3 regions of the Arthrobacter sp. NPDC093139 genome follow, and region 3 is predicted to be linked to each of the others. Evidence: predicted binding sites of a transcription regulator. Region 3 holds the regulator's gene; each other region holds the start of a gene.
The links. Region 3 encodes LexA, which represses DNA repair genes until DNA is damaged. Its sites were predicted from a motif close to TCGAACANNTGTTCGA; they were not measured.
Positions count from the first base shown of each region.

Region 1: a site for LexA is predicted at 3,761-3,776, ahead of ACIP90_RS20020 (DUF222 domain-containing protein). Genes of this name have one in related genera too.
Region 2: a site for LexA is predicted at 4,289-4,304, ahead of ACIP90_RS17980 (LexA family protein). Genes of this name have one in related genera too.

Region 1 is NZ_JBIVOO010000019.1:1,332-7,283, forward strand. It holds gene ACIP90_RS20000 (alanine racemase) at 1-50, opposite strand, end outside; gene ACIP90_RS20005 (RidA family protein) at 164-379, opposite strand; gene ACIP90_RS20010 (hypothetical protein) at 415-606, shown strand; gene ACIP90_RS20015 (haloacid dehalogenase type II) at 664-1,359, opposite strand; gene ACIP90_RS20020 (DUF222 domain-containing protein) at 1,997-3,604, opposite strand; gene ACIP90_RS20025 (GTPase) at 3,804-5,417, opposite strand; gene ACIP90_RS20030 (dynamin family protein) at 5,414-5,952, opposite strand, start outside.
Region 2 is NZ_JBIVOO010000014.1:41,903-47,854, forward strand. It holds gene ACIP90_RS17950 (DEAD/DEAH box helicase) at 1-1,157, shown strand, start outside; gene ACIP90_RS17955 (hypothetical protein) at 1,181-1,303, opposite strand; gene ACIP90_RS17960 (hypothetical protein) at 1,627-1,773, opposite strand; gene ACIP90_RS17965 (hypothetical protein) at 1,859-2,149, opposite strand; gene ACIP90_RS17970 (hypothetical protein) at 2,174-2,491, opposite strand; gene ACIP90_RS17975 (Y-family DNA polymerase) at 2,537-3,817, opposite strand; gene ACIP90_RS17980 (LexA family protein) at 3,844-4,275, opposite strand; gene ACIP90_RS17985 (ATP-dependent DNA ligase) at 4,466-5,479, opposite strand; gene ACIP90_RS17990 (hypothetical protein) at 5,507-5,800, opposite strand.
Region 3 is NZ_JBIVOO010000003.1:45,977-51,928, forward strand. It holds gene ACIP90_RS06125 (histidinol-phosphate transaminase) at 1-630, opposite strand, end outside; gene ACIP90_RS06130 (LysM peptidoglycan-binding domain-containing protein) at 708-1,139, opposite strand; gene lexA (transcriptional repressor LexA) at 1,460-2,209, shown strand; gene ACIP90_RS06140 (ATP-dependent DNA helicase) at 2,277-4,331, opposite strand; gene hflX (GTPase HflX) at 4,324-5,901, opposite strand.

The DNA of each region.
Region 1 (5,952 bases), on a different contig from region 3:
GTGTCGACTCGCTCGACGAGAGCGTCCAGTGCTCGCTGAAGCCGGTTCACGCTGTACTCCTCATGATTCTGTGTATGAATGATCGAGGGTAGCGACGCTGGCTTCCTCGAAATGCTGATTGTTCGGGACCCGCATGCGCGGGTCCCGAACAATCTGCGGGTCCCTAGACGGCCGTGACGACCATCTGGATTTCTACCGGGGTGTTGAGGGGCAGTCCGGCGGCACCGATCGCGGTGCGGGCATGCCGTCCGTTTTCGCCCAGGACCTCGATGAGCAGTTCACTGGCCGCGTTGGCGACCTGAGACTGCAAAGCGAAGTCCGGCGGGCTGGCAACAAATACGAGCATCTGCACGATCCGGACCCGGTCCAGATCGCCCACAGCCTGTAGGCAGCGGCGAGGCAGTTGAGCGCGGCGTGGCGCGCGAGCTCCTTCGCCACTTCCAGCTCCACATCGTTGCCGACGATGCCCTGGCCCAGCAGCACGCCGTCCTTGAAAGGCAGTTGTCCCGAGATATAGATGCTCTCGCCCACTGCCCGGTGGTGAACAAAGTAGGCGTTGCCGTCGAGCTCGGGCAGTTCCAAGCCGAGGGCCTGGAGCCGTTCTGAAGCTGTATCGCCCTTTACGGTTTGAGGTAGTGGCAGGCTCACGATCTAATTGTCCGCTTAGGAGGCGTCAGGACGCGGCAGGCCGAAGAGGACCGGGAGGTCCGAGATGTCGGTGATGCGCTCGTAGCCGAGCCAGTATTCGTCGTGCTCGAAGCCGCGGTCGACGTAGACCTTGTTTTCGATGCCCATGATGGCTGCCGGGCGGTGGTCGTACATCGGGCTGGCAGAGACGTGCACGATCTCGTCCGGGGTCACGCCGAGCTTTTCGAACATGTACTCAAACGCTCCGAGGCGCGGCTTGTACATGCCCATCTGCTCGGCGGTGATCATGACCTCGAACGGGGCCTTAAGGTTCGCCGCAAGCTGCTCGGCAACCGCGGTGTCGCTGTTGGTGATGATGACCAGCGGGACGGCCTCCGCGAGGCGGTTCAGCGCCGCGGTGACTCCGGGGTAGGGGCCAAACGAGGGGATCCGGTCGTAGACCTCGCGTGCCTCGTCGGCGCGGAACTCGATGCCGACCTTGCGCGAAGCGCGCTCCATGGAGTCGTTGACGATCTGGTGGAAGGGCTTGTACGCGCCCGTGCACTCGTCGATCCGGTACGCCTTGCAGATCCGCAGGTACTCATCGGCGACCTCCGCGGGCAGGCGCTCGCCCAGGACGTCACGCATCAAGTCGTTGATCGCGAACTTGATGAGCGTTCCGTTCATGTCGAACGTGGCGAACTTCGGCTTGGTTTCGAATTCGAATGCCATTTGATCCTCCTAAGTTGACCTCTCGTCGATTGTCGACAAGATCGTGTTGATACTCGACGATACTTCTTCCGACCACAGAAAGTCAACGAAATGTTCTACAGTAGGACATGTCGGGCCTTAAGGCGCTGAACGCATTGAAGAGGGCGCTCAGCGCGTGAACCCTGGCCTGACCGGCGCGGCTTGATCCCATGGGGTGTCCGGGCTTGGTCAGCAGCGTCGGGTCGGCTTTGGACCGGCTGTAGTCGAAGGCCCGCTCCAGTGCCGGGAAGTATTCCAGCAGCCGGGCTTGCAAACGGTTGTTGTGAGAGCAGCCGCTTTCCGTCGGCGTCGATCACAACACAGCGATGATGGGCTTTGCCAGCGTCAATACCGGCCCATACGTGCACCAAGAACAGCCTCCAGTCTGCTGAATGGGTAGTGCCCAGCAGATAACCGCGCCGTCGTGTCCTTATCCGGCGATCATGTCGCGTCTCTCAATCAGCGGTCCGGTCATCGCGGGGTGACGAGCGGCCAATCCTACGAAGCCGTCACGAAACCGTCCGGCACAGCAACCAAAGCCATGCCCGCCTCCCCTGGGTAGCCACGACCCTGCAACGGCCGCGGAACTGAGCCCGGTAACAACATAAGGAACCATTCCTCAAGCGGCTGTGAATTGTGTCCAATCGGGGAAGGGGTCCACGGGCAGTGGGTCCGCACGCAGTGGAACACCAAGCAGTGGTGGGTCAAGGCCCTCGTTGTCCGGTTCCTCGAGACCGTCTGGCCAGTCGAGGTGGTCGAGTCTCTCAAGGTAGTTTGGCAAGTGGGGTGGCTCCCAGTCCTGTTGTTCGCTGGGATAGTGCCGCCCCGCCTGTGAAATCCAGCCGGGCGGGCTGTCACGCGTCGCGTTGACCGGCCTCCAGAGCGTCGTGTGTTTCAGGCGGTGGTGTTTCGGGCAGGGCTGACCCAGGTTGGCGATCCCGGTGCCGCCGCCTTCGGACCAGGCCAGCAGATGATCCGCTTCGTTATCCAGGGACTGATTGTTGCAGCCGGGAAAGGGACATTTCCCGTCTCTGAGCCGGAGCCATTGGCGCATCGGTTTCGTCAGCCGGTAACTGGTGCGTCCGATCTCCAGTGGTGCCCCGTCGCGGGGATCGGTCAGCACCCGCAGGAACGACGTCGCCCCATCTGCAACCAGCCTTCGGGCTATCGACGCCGGAACCGGGCCATACCCGTCCAGTACGGCCGGTTCCTCTCCGGCATCAAGCAGCGAGAACACCGGAACTGTGACCAGCACCTGCGCCGACGGCGACAGGATCCCTTCCGCCAACCCGCCGGCCACACTCTTCGCTTCACCGTATAACAGCCAGCCAGCGGCGACGTCCGCGCGCAGTTGCATCAAAGTCCGTGACTCCGCCGGGCCCTTCAGAGCACGGGCCGCATCTGTGCTGCGGTTCCAGATGCCCGCCGCGGTGTCCGCGGGCAGATACGCCGACAACCAGGCCATTCCGTCCCGGTCCGGGACATACTCGACCCGCCGGTCCTTCACGCTCCTGCGGTGCCTGGTTTCGATGCTCACCGGATGATGCCGTTCCCGCCAGGCACGCGCCCTGGCCCGGAACCTGCCCGGCACCAACTCCCCTGCCAGGCAGCCAGGCCCACGCCGGGCAGCGCCCAGCCTGACAGCGTCCACATCGGACCACTCCGGGTCGGACTGCTCCGGGACGCAGGCTTCCAGGAAGTGGGTTTCCAAGGCCGTTGCGGCCGCAGGTTCCAGGTTGGCTGTTTCATCACACAGGATCCGGGCGTGCTGCCAGGAAATGCTCCCGGAGCTCAATGTGGACAGCGTCAACGGCCGAGCGGTGGTCAGGGTTCGGGCGTCGCCCAGCAAGGCCGCGGCGCTGCGTTCACTCACCGTCAAAACGCAGGCGACCTCAGCGGTCACGGCGATCTCCTGGGCCGTGCGCTCCTGCGGGGAACTGGCCGGTCCCGCCAAGGCCTCGGCAGCGGCGGCGTACCCAGCCGCGAAATGAACCTTCAAGGCCGCCAGCTGGGCCTCCATCCTGCCCACCTCCGCCAAACCGTCCAAACACGCGTCCGCCGTACCCCGCAGAGGATCCTGGTGCAAAAGAGGAGCAGCAGTGGCCAAGGCCACGCCTCCGGTCACGTCCCCGTCCACCTCGCCGGTCCCGCGGCGGACAACAACAGCCAACGCAGCGACAGAGGCTTCGATGCCCTCCAACGACTCCACCACCGCCCTGTCATCCATACAGAGAGCATGACATCGGGCACCGACAAAAAAGCACGCAGTGAAAAAACGCTGCGACGAGGAGCGTCAACGTTCGGCAACGCCGACTCCTCCCGGGCATAGGTGGTTAGCGCCGCCGCGCCATAACCTAACGCCCCCGTAACCCAACTAAGCGAGGCGATAACTTGTTTGGCATGAGGACATAATCGCAGGTCAGGTACTACTTGGCGGCAGCCTTCACAGCGGCATTGAAGGATTTCAGGCGGCTGATTTCCACTTCCACCGGATCCACCACAAGGTTCCCGGCTACCTGCGTAACTGCCGCGTTGAGGCGCCTCCGCGCTGCGGCCATCCGGGCGTGCGCAACCCCCGCTGTGATGAACTTGGCGGTGACCGCAAGGAGTATGCCCAGCACTGCGCCTCCGGCAATCATGAGCGTGGGAACAGGCCAGCCCTCCACACGGGGCACCTCCGGGACCGGCAACTGCAGGTAACCGAGGACGGCGAGCAGACCCAGCCACCCCAGTCCGCCTGCGGCCGTCAGCAGCGACAGCCACTGGAGCACGTTGAAGACACCCCACCACCAGGACTTCCGTCCGGCTCTGAGGTCAGTCCCGGCGATGGCTTGGTCGAGGGCGTCCGGGAGCCGGTCCCTCCCCGTCCGGGCAGCATTCCGGATGGACGCCCGCCAAGGGCCTGGTGCGCCGTCGCTCGCGGCGTCGGCAAATTCACGGACCGCGGCGTCTGTCCTGGCCCGTTCAGGTGCGCCGGCCGCAGGCAGGGAGGTCCTGTTCACCTCGGGGTTGGCGGCGCGCCGCAGGTTCAGGCGCCGCAGCGGATCCGGCCTGAACCGGACGAGCCACCGCGTTACCGGCCAGCCGGTCCTCCGGATGGATTCCTGCCTGTAGGAGCGTCCCACAGCATCGACCACGAGCGGAACGTTGGCCGCGATGGCCAGCTCCTCCGCCAGCCGCGCCTTCGATCCGCTTTTCACGCCTGCTGCCTCTCCTGCCCCGGACGCCTCCGACAGCCGGGCCGAGGCCTTGGAGACATCGGCGGAGAGCCGCAGGGACAGGGCTGCCCTCCGGTCTACGACCTGGCGGATTGCTGCGCGGACGTTGTCCACTCCGGCGCCGGTCAGGGCTGAAGCGGCCACAACCTGCACTTTCCCGAGGCCGTCCCGGGCGAGGATTTCCTTGAGCGACTCAAGCACGAGCGGTAGGTCAGCTTCGGGAAGCCTGTCGATCTGGTTCAGCACTACGAGCGTGACGGCGCCGTGTGAAGCCAGCGGGGCCAGAAAATCATTATGAACGGCGGCGTCGGCGTACTTCTGCGGATCCAGCACCCAGACGAGGACGTCCACCATTCCCACGAGCCGCTGCACCGTATCGCGGTTTGCGGTCCTCGTCGAATCGAAGTCCGGCAGGTCGAGCAGGATGAGGCCGCTGGATTCGTCGGCGAAGCCCGGCACGGGCTGGCCATGATGGCGCTGGCGAACCTCCAGCCAGTCGAGCAGGGCTTCGCTGCCGTCCACTCCCCAGACACTCGCCAGCGGTTCCGATGTTGTGGGCCGGCGGGCCGCCGCCGTCGCGATCTCAGCCCCGTTGACGGCGTTGAACAGGGTCGACTTGCCGCTTCCGGTGGCCCCAAAGAAGCCCACCACGGTGTGGTCCGCCGAGAGGGACCGCCGCGAGCTCGCCCGTTCCAGCACGTGGAGGACTTCATCGAGCGCGTCGTCCGGAAGGACGCCCTCTGCCAGCTCACGGGCATTGTTCAGCGCCTCTAGACGACTCTGCAGCTGGGTCTCTTCCTTGACCAGGCCGTGGCGGCTCATGCGGCGTCCGCCAGCCGGGCCAGCAGCCGGGCATGGCCGGCAAGCACTTCGGCTGACGGTCCCTGATCAAACGCCAGCCGTTCCAGGAAGCGCTCCTGTTCACCCTGCAGCAGCCTCTGGCAGCGGGCATGGAGGTCTTCACGGGCAGTCCGGGCCAGCCGGCGCACGGCGTCCTCGCCGAAGAAGGCCTCAAGCAGTCTTTGGCCGACGACGGCCGTGCCGCCTGCGATGCCGACTTCCAGGCCCGTCAGGCCCGCAGTCATGGAGAACACCACCACCATCAGGGCAGCTCCGAGGCCGTTGATGCCAAAGGAGAGCCATCTCGCCTGCGTCCGCTTGCCTTGCCCCTCGGTCCGGATCAGTTCCATCAGGCTCCCCTGCCAGGCCCGGATTTCCGCGGCGACGTCGTCTCCAAACCCCGGCGTGGTTCCCGAGAGATCGTCCGTGCCGAGCAGCTGGCGGCCGGCCGGGTCCGAGCGCCAGCGCCGGTCCGCATCCTCGGCAGCGTTGGCCGCTTCATCGACGATGACCGCCT
Region 2 (5,952 bases), on a different contig from region 3:
CTCAGGAGCTGCGGGAAGTTATCGCAGCGCTTCCGTCTGTCCTGCCGCCTCAGGGCAAGGGCCGACCAGTCTCTCGGTTGAAGACCATGACGTCGCTGCTGAACACGCACGGGATCGGTAGCGATCCCGTGAAGAAGTCCCAGGCGGACCTCTGCAAGCTGCTCGATGGCAAGCAGACCCAGTACTCGACCAAGGTTGCTGCAGCCAAGAAAGATGTACTCACGGCGGAAATCAAGGTGATCCAGAAAGGATTCGGGACGGAATCCACGGAGGACAATCGTCAGGTCCAGGCTGACCTCCGAACGGTCCGGTTCACTTTCAACGACTCGAACCGTGCTCTTTCGGGGATGGGGGCTACGTATTACAAGCACCTCCGACAAGCGGCTCGCCAGGCTGGCCTGCCGATCAACGAGCTTGACCTCAGAGCTCAGGTTGCAGCGGTCGGACGCGTCCCGGAGATCGTCAAAGATCTGGAAACGTTCTGCGAGGAGTACGTCGTCAGACTCTTCCAGCAGTACCAGGACGACATCAATCTGCTCAGCAAGGAAGCCCAGACCGACTTCACGGGGGTTCGGAAGCAGGCGGCCGACCCCCAGGACGCTCGGATCGAGTTCAAGACGGAGAAGTCCTACGGGACGACGACAATCGAAGGCAAGCCGCTGCCAAAGGTGTCGAAGCATGCCTATGCAGACGATGATGGTCTCTGGCCGATCGAGGAGAAGCTGGTCAAAAACACGTGGGAGTCCACTGTCCTGGCCCGCGAGGTGGCTCGTGATGCAGTGGTGGCCTGGTACAGGAACCCGTCCTCTGCGAGCTCCGATGCGTTCCGGATCGCCTTCGAGACAGACGATCGGTGGCGGACCTTCCAGCCGGACTTCATCTTCGTCGAGCAGACGGCTGACGGTCCCAAGCTGGCGATCATCGACCCGCACTACACGCTGGACAAGGACGCGCTTCCCCACATACAAGCTCTGGCTCGTTATGCGGAGGAACATCCCGACCTTCTGACCCGCGTCGATTCTCTGGCGGACCCGAAGAACTCGGGAAGCCTCCGGCGGCTCCGACTGACTGACCCTGTGGTCCGCGAGAAGGTAGCAGAGGCAACGAGTGCCAACGTCCTCTACGCCTCCGATGCTGCCGAGGATTACATCCTCTAGCCAAGGCGTCCTCTCTTCGACCCTCACCGGAACAGCAGCAATAGATCGATGGCTGCCCTGGCGGCAGCGATCAGCAGGGCAGCGGCGGAGATCCAGACGCCGGCGATCTGCCAGCTGCTGGCCCGCGGCGGCGGTTGTTCGTGCATGGTTCTCCTGCCTTCCGCTCTGTGGGGAGAACCATCGTAGGGGTGCGGGTCTGACAGCGGGGGAAGGGCTGGAGGCCCAGGATTTGGCCGTGCACAGGATCTCCACAGAGGCCGTGCCGCAGCAGTTGCTCGCTGTGGATGCGCGGGCGGCGGCCGTCCACAGAAAAAGTCGCGGCGTGCCGTCAGCGCCCGGGCGTGCCGCCGGTTCCGAGGAACAGACGCGGCCGGTTATGCCCAGTGTGGACAGCTTTGAGCTAATCCAGGGGGCTCCACCTGCCCACAATGGGCATAACCAGCGGGAGCGCTCAGGCCTATGCGGCCGCTCACCTGTCAGTGCGGATAACGATCAGCTTCGTTCCCTCAGGCATTGCAGCCTCAAGGGTGGCCTTAGCATCTTCGTAGGTGTCGCCCTGGGCGGAGATGTGGTCGGTGCTGCCGTCTGGCATCTGAATCGTTCCTGTGATTTCCACCGGATGATCCTAGTTGGTCGGCCGGCCGCAGGCAGCTGCACGGCGAATCCCTGGTCCGAGGTGAATGTACCCGTCCCCTTTGGGTTCAAACATCAGGCTCGTCAGCGAGGCCTTCCAGGGCCTCGATTTCCACCGCGTCCAGCAGTTCCGCTGTGCCGGTCCCGGTGGCGCGGGCGAGATCATCGAGGGCGGCGAACCGGGCACGGGCCAGGACGATGACCAGCTCCGCCAGGTAGCCGGCGCCGTTGCGCTGCACCAGGTCATCCATGACCTCGCGCATCCGCCCCGTCATTGCGCCGGGGCCTTCTGATTCCTCAGCTGCAATGCGCGTGAGCGTCAGCGCGGCCAGCTGCGGATCGTCGTACATGAGTCCCATGGCCCCACGCTACGCACGGCTGCCTCAGTTGTCAGTGATGGACTCCAGACGCCACGCGGTGGCGAGAGGTTCGCGGCGCAGCGTGAAGGTCCGCAGCGCGGAGTTGGAGCCGAGGCGGACCTGGACGCGCCAGTATTCGATATCCACCAGGTTCCCGGCGCCTACCGGTGCCGTGCGTCTGGTGTCCCACCAGGCGTCCCGGATGAACCAGTGCTGGGAGTCGGTATCGGGATCGACAATCCAGATCCGTCCGTCGTGACGGACGGCGAGGGGTTTGCCGGCCGGGTCGGTCCGGACCTGGACATCGTGGGTACGTGTGGGGGCTTCGGGCGTAATCGTCATGGGGCTTTCTTTCGTGCTGCGGTCGTGCGGGTGAGTGGGGTGGGGTCAGGCGGCTTTGACGAGGGGGAGTTCGTCCCAGTGGGTGGTGTAGCGGGGGGAGAGCATGTCGCGTTTCATGGTCCAGTCCAGGCCGGTTTTGATGCCGGCGTGGCCCAGGCCGATGGAGCCGCGGCCGTAGCGGCGGGTCACGTCTTCCAGGAGTGTTCCGATGTGGCGTTCCTCGTGGGGGTTCTCGAAGAGTTCCAGGGGTGATTGGTTACCGGAGGGGCGTAGATCTGTGACCATGATCCCGGCCCGGGCGTATTTGAGGCCTTCCTGGATCGTGGGCAACAGGGCGTGCGCGGCACGGGTCAGCAGGACCGGGTCCGCGGTCGGCATCGGCAGCGCCATGCATACGGACGGGTAGGACGTCTGGTGCTGGTTGTAGTGGGAGGTGCCGGCAAACGCGGTGAGGACCTTTGCCTGGAGCCCGTGTTTGGCCAGCCGGGCGGACGCCTGCTGGCCGTAGACGGACAGGACCTGCCGCAGTCCGGCCCTGGTGGTGACGGGTGTGGCGAAGGATCGGGAGAAAATCAGCTGGTCCCTGCCGATGCGTTCTTCCTCCATCGGGATGCAGGGGGTGCCCTGCAGCTCCAGGACGGTGCGCATCATGACCACGGAGAACTTGTCCCGGATCGCCACCGGATCCGCGCCGGTGAGGTCCAGGATTGAGTGGATGCCCATGGCGTTCAGGCGTTTGGTCAGCCGGCCGGCGACGCCCCAGATCTCCTCCACGGACAACCGACCCAGCAGCGCCTGACGCACGGGGATTGGGACGGAGTCCCAGTGGCACACGCCGTCGAAGGCGGGGTTGTGTTTCGCCCACTTGTTGCATAGCTTCGCCAGAGTCTTCGTGGGGGCGATTCCGACGCAGACCGGTACGCCGACGTGCCGGCGGACCGCGGCCTTCATGGCCCGGCCCAGGGCCAACAGCTCGGCCGGGGAGCCTTTGACTCCGAGGAAGGCCTCGTCGATGCTGTAAACCTCCAGCCAGGCGCTGTAGCGGCCGAGCAGCTCCATCACCCGGGCGCTGATGTCCCCGTAGAGTTCGTAATTGCTGGACAGGGCCACCAGCCCCCATTCCTTGGCCCGCGGGGCGAGTTTGAACCACGGCTCACCCATGGCGATGCCGAGTGCTTTGGCTTCGGGGGACCGGGTGACGGAGCAGCCGTCGTTGTTGGACAGCACCACCACTGGGCGGCCCTCCAGGGACGGGTCGAACGCCCGCTCGGCCGAGGCGTAGAAGCAGTTCACATCCACGTGCACGATCTGCGGCATCCGCCGCATCAGGGCCGGCTTAGACATCGCTTGCCTCAGACATGGTGAAGGCATCGGGTAGCGACACCCCAGATGACCAGATCCGACAACGCCGGAACCCGGATGTCCGGGTACGCCGGATTCTCCGCCTGCAGCACCACCCCGGCGGGAGTGATCCGCAAACGCTTGATGGTCAGCTCCCCGTCCAGGACCGCGACCACGACCGAGCCGTCCTGCGGTTCCAGGGCCCGGTTCACGATCAGTTCGTCCCCGTCGCTGATCCCGGCGCCTTCCATCGAGTCCCCGGACACCCGCACCACATAGGTGCTGGTGATGTCCTTGATCAGGTGCTCATTCAAATCGATGCGGCCGTCAAAGTAGTCCTGCGCCGGCGACGGGTAACCGGCAGCGACCGGCACCGGCGAGACCAGAACCGACAACAACGAGGCGCCCGCATCTATCACACGGGGACCGACAATAACGCCCACAACACACCTTTATTCGAATATATGTTCGATTAACTCAGTGTAGCCGTAGGGGCAGACAAAGGAACCATCCTCTTTCTCAGCCGAGCAAAGAAGCGAACGGGTTGCACGCCAATGGGGACAGCTTTGAGCTGTGCGGAGGGCTCCACCTGGCCCCCAGTGGGCACAACCCGTCCAACGCGACTTACAGGGGTTACCGGTCCTTGATGTGCGGCGGGAGTTCCACGTCCGCGGGATCCAGCTCTGGTCTGGCCCGCACAAAAGACAGAGGATGCCGGAACGATCTGCCGGACCACGCGACGTCGGCCGCGACTTCGACCACGAGCCCTTCGACCAGCGTCAGGTGCACCGGGCCTTTGTCCTTGCTGAATCTGTTCAGCGAGGTTTCGCTGATCTCTTCGGGCCACGGATGCCCGGGCTGCGCCGGGCGGAGCTGGCGGCCCAGCTCGCGCCCTGCGCGTGTCGAAAGGACTGTGGAGCGGCCGACGATCCCCAGCTGCCCATCAATGGGCAAGCCCGCGATGATCGCGTGGGGCTGCGTCAACGGCCCAAGGACGGCGGCGCACACGACGTCCAGAACGTTCTTGTGCTTCAACTTCAACCAGGAGCGCGAGGCGTCATATGTCTGCGATCCTCCCTTGAAGACCAACCCTTCAATCCCGGTGGCGGGAAGATCCCGTAGCCAGGTCTTTGCCAGTTCCGGGTCTGTGGTGGTGGGGGAGAGGGCCAGCGGGGCGGCCCATTCCCGGGCCAATTCTTCGAGCAGCTGCCGGCGACCGGCGAACGGGACACCGCGGACGTCCTGCCCGGCGACGGCCAGAACATCGAAGGCAACGAACGCGGCCGGGAACTCCTTCAGCAGCGCCGGCAGAGCCGCCCTGGACGTGACCATGCGACGCTGCAGCGCCTCGAAGTCCAGCCGATCCCTGTTCCATATGACGGCTTCGCCGTCGAGGACGACACCGGGCGGGACCTGAGCCCCGAGGGCTGCGGCCAGGTCAGGCAGGACCCGCGTGAGCTCTTTGCCCTGCCGGGACCAGAGCGTCACCCCGTCAAAATCTATGAGCGCGATCGTCCGGTACCCGTCCCATTTGGGTTCTGAATACATCACGCCTGGCAGCGCATCGGGTCCCGGGAATGTCTTGACGAGTTTCGCCAGGGCAACAGCAACCGGTGGTTGCAGAGCCGGCGGGATGGACTCGCTCATGGGCCCAGCCTAAAGGACGGGCCGTTTCTAGCGCTGCGGGCTGTCCTGGATGCCCTCGGCGGTGTACTTCTGGGTGCGCCTTATAGTCTCCGCCATGGCCCGTACGGACTGCGGGTCGTCCTGACAGCGGCTGCCGTCCCGCGTGCAGGCATGGAACGACACGCCTGCTTCCTTGGCCGCCTGCTGCAGTTCGGCCCACGCCGCTTCCAGGTCTGCCAGCTGTGCGGGGGTCAGCGGCTCGCGTTCCGTGGCCACCACGACGGCGGAGGGCTCCGCTGCGGCCGGTGCCCGGTGCCGGGTGAAGAAGCTTCGCAGTCCCACAGTCCATCTCTCCTGCTGACAAAGAATGTCCCGCCTGGGATTGGGGGAACCAGGCGGGACAATCCCACCGTACCCAACCCAGTCTGACAAGTCCCAAGGCAAAGGCAGGCTCGCAGGGCTCGCCTGGTTTCCGCTGCGCTTCAACAATGGGC
Region 3 (5,952 bases):
GGGAGTGCCGTCGTGGGCGAACTCGTGGTACGCCTCGTCGACGATGACGATGGTCTGGCTGGATTCGCCGGCCTCATAGACGGCTTCCACGACGTCCAGTCCCAGGCCGGTACCGGTGGGGTTGTTTGGTGAGCACAGGAACACGACGTTTGGCCGCAGCTCCCGGACCTGGCGGGCCGCGGACTCGGCGCTCAGGCCATAGTCCTCCGCGCGCTGTCCGACGATGTATTCCGTATCTGTTCCGCTGGCCAGCAACGGGTACATGGAGTACGTGGGCGGGAATCCGAGGGCCGTTCGGCCCGGCCCGCCGAACGCCTGGAGTATCTGCTGGAGGACTTCGTTGGAGCCGTTGGCCGCCCAGATGTTGTCGGCGGAGAGGCCGTGGCCCAGGTATTCCGCCAGGGCCTCCCGGAGTTCGGTGAATTCCCGGTCGGGATAGCGGTTGAGTCCCGCCGCAGCCTCAGCGACGGCCTCAGATATCGCGGCCCTGACATCGGCCGGCACACCGTGGGTGTTCTCATTGACGTTGAGCAGGATCGGCACCTCGAGCTGCGGCGCCCCGTAAGGCGTCAGCCCCCGCAGATTGGTGCGCAGGGGAAGTCGGTTCAGTCGCTCAAGCTGGTCAGTCACTTGGACAGTTTAAGTGCCCCGGGCGGCGAGCGGGAAACTGTGACGGGTCAGGCCGACCGGCCGAGACGGATCGGTACCTATTTGGACGGGACGAACAGCTGCTGTCCCGGCATGACCTTGCCGTTGTCCAGGTTGTTCAGCTGGACAATATCCGCGATGACGTCGCGCGGATCCCTGGCCGGGTCCACGCTGCCGGCAATGGCCCACAGCGATTCCCCTGGCTGCACCGTTACGGAGACGGTCTCCGTCACCGACAGACCGCTGGCGGTATCGGCAGCTTTGGCCGGCGAGTTGAGCAGGCCCGCGAGTGACAGGAGCAGCGCTGCCAGAAGCACCAGCGGCAGTCCGATCAGGACGATCCGCCCCCGGCGGGTGAGCCGCAGGCGCGGCGGCTTGCTTTCCGGCCCGCTTGGCCGCCCGCCGCCATGCAGTCCTTCGGGACCTTGCTGGCTCTCGGAGCTGCGGCGCTTCTCGGGACGGTAATGGTGACCTGCTGTTGTAGCTGACATGAACTGAGCCCTCCTGGACCATTCTGTGCTGCCCGTGTGCCCGGCCCGCCGGACATACGCCCGGATCTTCGAATAACCGGGCTGCTTCGCAGCGGAACTAGAACACATGTTCGAACTTTGCTTCTCCATTTTTAGCACCTATCAACGAACAAAGTCGAGACTCGCTAGAACAAATGTTTGAAAAAGCCTTATGGCTGGCCTACGTTTGAAACAAAGAACAACCACTTCTGCAGTTGATCAGCAGGGTCTGACATTTCAGGCCGGATGTTCCCGGCAACTGCAGCCACGCAAGCCGGGAGGAACGAAAGGCGTTGGCGAACATGGCAGCACAAGCCTCCGAGGGCAAAGCTACCCAGCGCAGCCAGCGGTCCCGGACAGCACCCAAGGGACTCACTGTCCGCCAGAAGAAGATCCTGGAAACCATCCAGCGCTCGGTCAATGACAACGGATACCCTCCCTCCATGCGGGAGATCGGGGACACGGTTGGCCTCGCCAGCCTGTCCAGCGTCACCCACCAGCTCTCACAGCTGGAGAAGCTCGGATACCTGCGGCGCGATCCCAAACGTCCCCGGGCCATGGAGGTCCTCATGCCCCTGACGCTCGATGCCGGGGTCCCAAAATCCGCAGGCGCCGAGAAGGAAGCCAGGCTGCACAGCGTGGGCGGTGCCCCTGTTACGGAGTTGCCCAGCGCCACAGACACGGCGCTCGTTCCGCTGGTGGGCCGGATCGCAGCCGGCGGTCCCATCCTCGCCGACCAGTTGGTGGAGGACCTCATGCCGCTGCCCCGCCAGCTCGTCGGCCACGGGGAACTGTTCATGCTGAGAGTCGCCGGGGACTCCATGGTGGACGCTGCGATCTGCGACGGAGACTGGGTGGTGGTGCGGCGTCAAAGTGACGCGGCCAACGGCGATATCGTGGCCGCGCTGCTGGACGACGAAGCAACCGTCAAGACCTTCCGGCAGCGGGACGGCCACACCTGGCTGCTTCCCCAGAACACCCAGTACGAGCCCATCCTGGGCGACCACGCCGTGGTCATGGGCAAGGTCGTGTCCGTCCTGCGTTCGCTGTAGGCCACAGCCCGCTTTCGCTTCCGGCCGGTTTGGGTTCCGGCCCGCTTGCAAGTCAGCGAGTCCAGGGCTACCGCGCTCCGGCGAGCCTTTCCAGCGCCGCCACGGCGATCTTGCGGTCCGTCGTGGGCCAGAACGGCGGGAGCGCCGCGCGGAGAAACCCGCCGTAGCGCTCGGTCGAAAGGCGCGAATCCAGCACTGCCACCACGCCCTTGTCATCCGTGGACCGGATGAGGCGCCCGGCGCCCTGCGCCAGACGGATCGCGGCATGGGTGGCCGACACAGACATGAAACCGTTGCCGCCTGCCTGGGCCACGGCTCGGGAGCGTGCCGTCATCAGGGGGTCGTCTGGCCGCGGGAACGGAATCCTGTCGATGACCACCAGCCGGCAGGAACCACCGGGAACATCAACACCCTGCCACAGGGACATGGTGCCGAACAGGCAGGTGTCGGGTTCGTCGGCGAACTGCTTCACCAGCGCGGTCATGGTTGAGTCGCCTTGGCAGAGCACGCTGACGTCCAGGCGGGGGCGCAGCGCCTCGGCGGCATCCTCGGCGGCCCGGCGGGACGAGAACAGGCACAGCGCTCCCCCGCCGGAGGCGCGGATCAGCGTTTCCAGTTCGTCGAGCGCTTCTGGCGAGGTCCCCCTGCCCGGCTTGGGCAGGTGCCCCGCCACGTACAGGATGCCCTGCTTCGGGTAGTCGAAGGGGGACCCCACGTCCACGCCCGTCCAGCTTGGGGCGCCTTCACCCAGGAGACCGAGTCCGCCTGCGGCGGGTTCGAACGCGGAGCCGATTGCCAGCGTGGCGGAGGTCAGGACCACGGTGTGGCCTTCGAACAGGCCCTCCCGGAGGCGCCCGGCAACACTCAGGGGTGCAATGTTGATCAGCGCGGGCTGCGTGTCGTCGGGTGCCGAATAGCCCTGCTGCGGGTCAAAGGTGCTGTTCCGCGAAAACCACACGACCTCGCGGTTCTCGCGCGCGGCGAGCAGCCGTTCACACAGCTCCATGATGACGAGGAGGCGGGACCGCGCGAGCTGCCGCCCGCCGTCGACCGCGTTGTTGCTGTCCCCTTTTGAATCTGACAGCGCCGCCCGGCACGCCTCGCGAAGCTGGTCCACACAGTCGAGCTGCTCCGCGTTGAGTCCGTTCGGAAGCAGCCCGCTGGGAACGCCGGTGAGGGCAAGTTCAAGGTTGGCTGCGGCGTTGTTGAGGGCATCCACGGTAATGCCTGTGTGCTTGCGGGCGCCCGAGGCTGCGGCATGCACCATGGCGACAGACAACTGCCCGGAAACAGCGCCGGTGACGCGGTCCTGGAGCTCGTGGGCCTCGTCCACCACCACAACGTCGTACTCCGGCAGCACGGCAAGGCCCTCGAAGGCGCTGACGGCGAGCATGGCATGGTTGGTCACCACGACATCGGCCTCAGCCGCTTCGTGCCGGGCCAGTTCACTGAAGCACTCCTCGGCGAGGGGACACTTCTGCGCGCCGAGGCACTCCATGGATGTAACAGAGACCTGCCTCCAGGCACGGTCGGTCACCCCCGGGAGGAGTTCGTCGCGGTCCCCCGTGGCGGTCTTTTCCGCCCATTCGCGGAGCCGGACCACCTCTTTGCCGAGCTGCGACGACGGTCCGCCCATCGCGGCGGCGAAGTGCGGGACGCTGGTGTCCTCGCCCAGCGAAAAGAGCTGCCCTTCGGAGGGCTCCTCGGACGGGAACCCGCCTTCGAGCTTATGCCGGCACACGTAGTTGGCGCGGCCTTTGACGAGGGCCACCTTCACCGGCCTGTCCAGCGCCGGGGTGATGTTCTTCAGCAACCGCGGAAGGTCCCGGCCCACGATCTGTGTCTGCAGCGCCAGGGTGGCGGTGGAGACGAGGGTGGGCTTGTCGCTCTCGAGCGAATGGGCGATCAGCGGGATCAGGTAGGCCAGCGACTTTCCGGTGCCCGTACCCGCCTGGACCAGCAGGTGGTCGCCGGTTTCAATCGCCCGCGCCACCTGACGCGCCATCTCGTGCTGGCCGGTGCGGCTTTGTCCGCCCATGGCGGCCACGGCACGGTCGAGGAGCCCGATGACGAACTCCTCGCCGCCCGTGGCACCGGCGGGCTTTTCGGCCTGCTCAGTCATTGCTGATGAAGGATTCCAGTTCAGCCGCGAGGCCTTCCCGGACCATGACGACGGCGCGGGTGCCGCCCTCTTCGTGATCCATGCTCAGGATCTCTGCGTCGGAGTCGTGGAGTTTGCTGATAAGGTCGCCGCGGTGGTACGGCACCAGCAGTTCCAGCTTGACGTTCGGCCGCGGGATTCCGTCACTGATCGCCTTCAGCAGTTCCTGGATTCCCTGGCCGGTCCGGGCGGACACCACAACGTGGCGCGGTTCGCGCTGCTTGAGCCGCTCCACGACGAACGGATCGGCGGCGTCGGCCTTGTTGAGCACGATGATCTCGGGCACCTTGCGGGCGTCCACTTCGGAGAACACCGAGCGCACGGCGGCGATCTGGCCCTCCGGATCAGGGTGGGAGACGTCCACCACGTGCAGGATGAGGTCCGCGTCCGCCACCTCCTCGAGTGTGGACCGGAATGCCTCCACGAGCTGCGTGGGAAGGGACCGGACAAAGCCGACAGTATCAGCCAGGGTGTAGCCCAACCCGTCTGCCGTCTCCGCCTTGCGGACCGTGGGATCCAGCGTGGCGAACAGGGCGTTCTCCACCAGGACTCCGGCGTCGGTGAGCCGGTTCAGCAGGGAGGACTTGCCCGCGTTCGTGTACCCCGCGATGGCCACAGAAGGAACTGCATTCCGACGGCGGTTGGCCCGCTTGGTCTCGCGTGCCGGCTTCATTGCGGCGATCTCGCGGCGCAGCTTCGCCATCCGCGTGCGGATCCGGCGCCGGTCCAGTTCGATCTTCGTTTCACCAGGACCACGTGAGCCCATGCCGGCACCTGCGCCGCCCACCTGGCCGCCGGCCTGGCGGGACATCGATTCGCCCCAGCCGCGGAGGCGCGGGAGCAGGTATTCGAGCTGCGCCAGCTCCACCTGCGCCTTGCCCTCGCGGCTCTTCGCGTGCTGCGCGAAGATGTCAAGAATGAGGGCGGTGCGGTCGATGACCTTGACCTTGACGATGTCTTCCAGTCCGCGGCGCTGCGACGGCGCGAGCTCGGCATCCACCACCACGGTGTCCGCACCGGTGGACATCACCACGTCCTTGAGCTCCAGGGCCTTGCCCGAACCGAGGAACGTGCCGGGATCCGGCTTCGCCCGGCGCTGGACCAGCCCGTCGAGAACTTCCGATCCCGCGGTTTCCGCAAGCGCAGCGAGTTCCCGCAGGGAGTTCTCGGCGTCGGCCAGGGTGCCTTCGGTCCACAGCCCGGCCAGGACCACGCGCTCCAGGCGCAACTGCCGGTACTCGACTTCGGTGACGTCTTCGAGTTCCGTGGACAGCCCGGCCGTGCGGCGCAGGGCCCGGCGTTCCTCGAGATCCTGCTGGTCGCCGTCGAACGTGCTGTGTTCCTCGTCAAGCCGCGAGATGGCCTGCGCCTGGCCAAAGACGGCCTTGCTACCGGCTCCAGCGCCGTTGGCAGCAGCGGCGTTCCGTGCCGGGACGTCTTTGGAGAGAATCCGGTCGATGACAGCTTGGATTTCCTCGGGACTCATGTCCTGGGCTGCTGGCTCGGATCCGGAATTGTGCTGACTGGTCATGGTCTCCTTAAAAGGTTCTGCATCTTCAGAATAGTGCTGATTGTTGCCCTT